DNA from 2 places in the Mesorhizobium sp. CNPSo 4671 genome. Region 1 is predicted to be linked to the other one. Evidence: riboswitches for the same ligand, from Rfam matches in the RefSeq annotation. Region 1 holds a riboswitch; the other holds the start of a gene.
The links. Region 1 has a riboswitch for cobalamin ahead of AC04SF_RS10695 (CbtB domain-containing protein). Riboswitches for the same ligand answer to the same signal wherever they lie in the genome.

Region 1 (2,198 bases):
AAGGCGACGATGTTGTCGATGTCGGTCACGGCCAACGCCTCGGGCGCGAACAGCCATTCGGCGACAAGCTCGGTCTGTTCCGGGCCGAGCGGCACCAGGCGCACGGTCCTGACATAATCGACATGACCGACGACGAACATCGACGGCAGGCTGGTGGCGTAGGTCTGGCCGGCGGCGCGTTCGGCCGGGGTCAGCCCTGAGAGGATCGGCCCATGCGTCTGGCCATCGCGTGACCAGGTCTCGGCGCCGGCGCGCAGGCCGCCGGAAAACTCCGGCGCATCATTGTCGGCGTGGCGTACCCATTCAGGATCGTCGTGACGGCTCATCAGGCCGCGGCCATAGATCGGCACCAGCCGCGATAGGTCCTTGTGAACGCCGGGGCAGTGCAGGCACTCGTTGAAGTTTTCCCAAAAGATCTTCCAGTTGCAGTGCATCACCTTGCGCAGCACATGGCCCGATACAAGCGCTTCCAGCGGCCAGTTGCCGAGATCGCCGGAGGCCGGATCGAAGGATGCCTGTGCGGAGCCCGCCGCGTCCTCCTGCAGATTGATGAAGACGAAGCCGCGCCACACCGAGAGCGCGACGCGGTAGAGCGGATGGTCGGCCTTGTCGAATCCATCCGGCAGCGATTTGGACGGCACGCGCACGAGATCGCCGCGTAGCGAATAGGACCAGGCGTGGTAGGGGCACGTGATCAGCCGCGCCTTCAGCCGGCCCTCGCTCTCCTGGCAAAGCTGCGAGCCACGATGGCGGCAGGTGTTGTGGAAGGCACGCAAAGCGCCGGTGTCGTCGCGCAGCACGATGATGTCCTGCGTGCCGATGCGGAATCGGCGGAAGGCCAGCGGCTTTGCCAGATCGGCCTCGCGGCAGGCGAGCAGCCAGTTTCTGTACCAGATGGCGTCGAGGTCGAGCTGGTACGCCGCTTCATCCCAATAGGCCGACGAGGGCAGGGTCGATTCGGCCCGGGTCAGGCCATTGTAAGGGGCGCGCTCGCTGGCAGTGGGCTGCATGGCTGGCTTCCTGTGAAGCGGTCAGCCGACACCCGGCCAGGAGAATTGTCAATTGTCGCGCCTGGAAACAGCATGGCGCAATCGCGCTGTTTGCCGGCGGAATTTGGTTTGCCGCGTGTCGCGATTTTCCCTATAGTCATGCAGTCGTCGGTTCCGTTTTGGAGCCAAGAGGGAATGCGGTGCGGGCGAAATTCTTGCCCAATGCCGTGGCTGCCCCCGCAACTGTGTGCGGTAGTCCTCTCCATATGCCACTGAAGATTCGTCTTCGGGAAGGTGGGGAAGGGCGCTGATCCGTGAGCCAGGAGACCTGCCGACGACGGCAAAACTGACAGGCCCTCGGGTGGAGGGTGAAAGGACAAGATATGAATACCGCTTCCGTCTCCCTCGGCGCCTCCGTCTCCTCGCAGTCGCGCTTCGTGCAGCTGGCGCTTGCCGCGCTGCTCGGCACGTTCATCATCGGCTTTGTCGGCTTCTCGCATATCGATGCGGTCCACAATGCGGCTCACGACTATCGCCATTCGATGGGTTTTCCCTGCCACTGACGAAGGCCTGACATCATGAATTTGTTTCGCAACGTCGTGTTCATCGCGGCGATCGCAGGGCTCGTGGGGGGCATTGCGCTCGCCTGCATGCAAGCCTACGCGACCGACCCACTGATCCTGAAGGCGGAAGTCTATGAAAAGGCCGGCGGCGGCCATCACCACGACCACGCCGCTGTTACCACAAACGACAACGCCATGAGCTCGGCCGTTCCGGCTGACAATGCCATGAGCAGCGCGGCCCCGGCTCCTGCGGAAGCGGCCGCCCCGGTCGAGGACGAAGGCTGGGCTCCGGCCGACGGTTTCGAGCGCTTCGCCTTCAATGTCCTTGCCAACATCGTCAGCGGTATCGGTTTTGCGCTGATCCTGGTCGCTGTCTCCGAATTCATGGGCGGTATCGGCAACTGGCGGCAGGGTGTCTTCTGGGGCCTAGCTGGCTTCGCTATATTCACTTTGGCACCTGGGCTCGGCCTACCGCCGAAACTGCCGGCAATGCCTGACGCCGATCTCTTGCAGCGCCAAATCTGGTGGACTTTGACAGTGGTGGCGACTGCCGTCGGCCTTGGGCTCATCGCGTTCCGCAAGTCACTGCCTCTTGCCCTTCTTGGCATTGCTCTTATCGTGGCGCCGCATATCGTTGGCGCGCCGC
Region 2 (2,198 bases), on a different contig from region 1:
CCGAGTCGTCTGCGGGAATGATCCTATGGTGGTGGTTGGGAACGGGGGCAGGCTTAGCGTGCGGGCCTGGACCGTGGAACGCACGAGGAAAGGGTTCTTTCGTTGCTTCATGCTGTCGTCAATGCCGGCGATCCGACCTTCAACAAGCGGATCATGGACCTTTGCGGACGCTGCGCGAGCAGCGGCAGCCTCGGCGGAAGCTGTCAACTCGTCTGCCACTGAATCCCTGCCTTCGAACAGCGCCCTCGCCAGCACCACCAGTTCGTCGGTCTTCTGCGCGGCGAAGGCGAGCCACGACCTGATGGTGGCATCGAGTGCCGTCTCCATCCGAAGGTCCATGGGCACATGCAGCATCGAGCACGACGGCGCAATTTCGACGCGGTCCAAGGGCCAGCCGGCGACGATCGGCTTGATGCGGTCGAGAATGGCAGGCAGGTTCGCGCGCCAGACGTTGCGGCCATCGATCAAGCCAAGCGACAGCACCAGATCCTTAGGCGCGAGCCGACCAATCGTCTCCAACTGTTCGGGAGCGCGCGAAAGATCGAGATGCAGTCCGGCTGCGGGCAGCGAAATCGCCGTGTCGAGATTGTCACCCAGCGCACCGAAATAGGTAGCCAGCATGATCTTCAGTTCGGGCGCGGCATTTGACAGCTGCCCATAGGCAAATTCAAAGGCCGCTTGTTCGTTCGGGTTTAGATCCAGCACAAGCGCCGGCTCGTCGATCTGCACCCAATCGGCTCCCGAAAGTTTCAACCTCCGCAGGAGCTGCTCGTAGACGGGCAGAAGCCGCGGCAGCAGCGCGATGGGATTGAAACCCTCGGCAGGTGACTTCGCCAATTTGAGGAAGGTGACAGGTCCAAGGATGACTGGGCGTGTATGAATGCCGAGGGCTTTAGCCTCGAGGAAGTGATCAACCGGTTTCGTCGACGAGAGGGCAAACGTCTGATCATCGTCGAGTTCCGGCACGATGTAGTGATAGTTGGTGTCGAACCATTTGGTCATTTCCATCGCGGTCAGGGCAGGGCCAGCCGCACGCTCCTGATCAGAGTGCCCGCAGCTCCCCGTCTGGTCTTGGTCGCCGCGCGCCATGGCGAAGTAGATGTCGAGCGGGAGCTCGCCGCCACTCCAGGCGTATCGGGACGGCACCGCGCCGACCATTTCTGCAGTGTCGAGCACATGGTCGTAGAGCGAGAAGTCGTTCGACGGAATTTTCGACACACCGCGATCGCGCTGCTCTTCCCAGTTGGCGGCACGCAGCGCTTTCGCCGTTGTGAGAAGGTCGGTAGCGGAAGATTTTCCGGACCAGTAGCTTTCAAGCGCGAATTTCAGTTCTCGTCGGCGACCGAACCGCGGCACACCGAGCGTTGCCACAGGAATTTGCTGAGAGACAGTCATGCCATACCCCGATGGTTGGGGCGTGGGGACAAGAAGGCGCCTCGTAGGCCGGCACGAACGCCGGGCTGCTGCGGCCACCGAGACACCCCGCCCGTGGACAAAGTTCGTCGTGGCAGGTCTCCTGGCTCGCGGGGTCATAGCTTCTCCCCGTCTTCCCGAGGCTGTCGCCTCAGTGACATGAGTGGGGTTGGCTCACCGCTAACAGTTGCGGGGGCAGCGCCGGCCTCGCACCGGCTTCCCTCTTAGCTCCATGCGGCAGTGCCGTACGGAGAACCACGGCATGCAGACAATCACAGCAGGGAACTGTGTGTCAATACCGCATAAAGAAATGTTTATGTCATTATGTGACATTTTGGTGTTGCGCATAGGTTGCACCGAGAGCGAGTAACTGCGACCGCGCTGATCAACCGGCAATCAGGCCACGCATTGAACCGCCCGAAGCCCAGTAGACATCGAGAACTCCGGCCGGCTTGCTGTTCGAGCCCACCGCGGCCTGCCAAGTCGGCGGCGTCAATCCGATCGCCTACATGCCGGCGATCATCAATGGCCTCAGCGCCGAATCGAGGGCCCCACATCCCTGACTTCTTGAAATCCAAAGGCCAAGACACATGACGCGTCGGCAAGGTGCCTATGTCTCTTCTCAGGTCAGACGTTTTTGCCCGCATTTGGCAGATCCGGCTCTGACACGTTGCACTCATACACACGGGATCGGTTGCGGGTATTCTGCCCGCTCGAAGCGTAAAAGCGCCAAAAGGCAAAGCTTGCTCGACGCCAAAACCAAGAGATGCCGTTTCGCTTTCGCG

Region 2: another riboswitch for cobalamin. It lies ahead of metE (5-methyltetrahydropteroyltriglutamate--homocysteine S-methyltransferase); the one in region 1 lies ahead of AC04SF_RS10695 (CbtB domain-containing protein).

What each region holds. Positions count from the first base shown of each region.
Region 1 covers NZ_JBWLUW010000003.1:519,481-521,678, forward strand. The annotation lists gene AC04SF_RS10690 (aromatic ring-hydroxylating oxygenase subunit alpha) at 1-1,010, opposite strand, end outside; cobalamin riboswitch at 1,142-1,339, shown strand; gene AC04SF_RS10695 (CbtB domain-containing protein) at 1,373-1,552, shown strand; gene AC04SF_RS10700 (CbtA family protein) at 1,568-2,198, shown strand, end outside.
Region 2 covers NZ_JBWLUW010000027.1:8,645-10,842, forward strand. The annotation lists gene metE (5-methyltetrahydropteroyltriglutamate--homocysteine S-methyltransferase) at 1-1,371, opposite strand, end outside; cobalamin riboswitch at 1,490-1,688, opposite strand.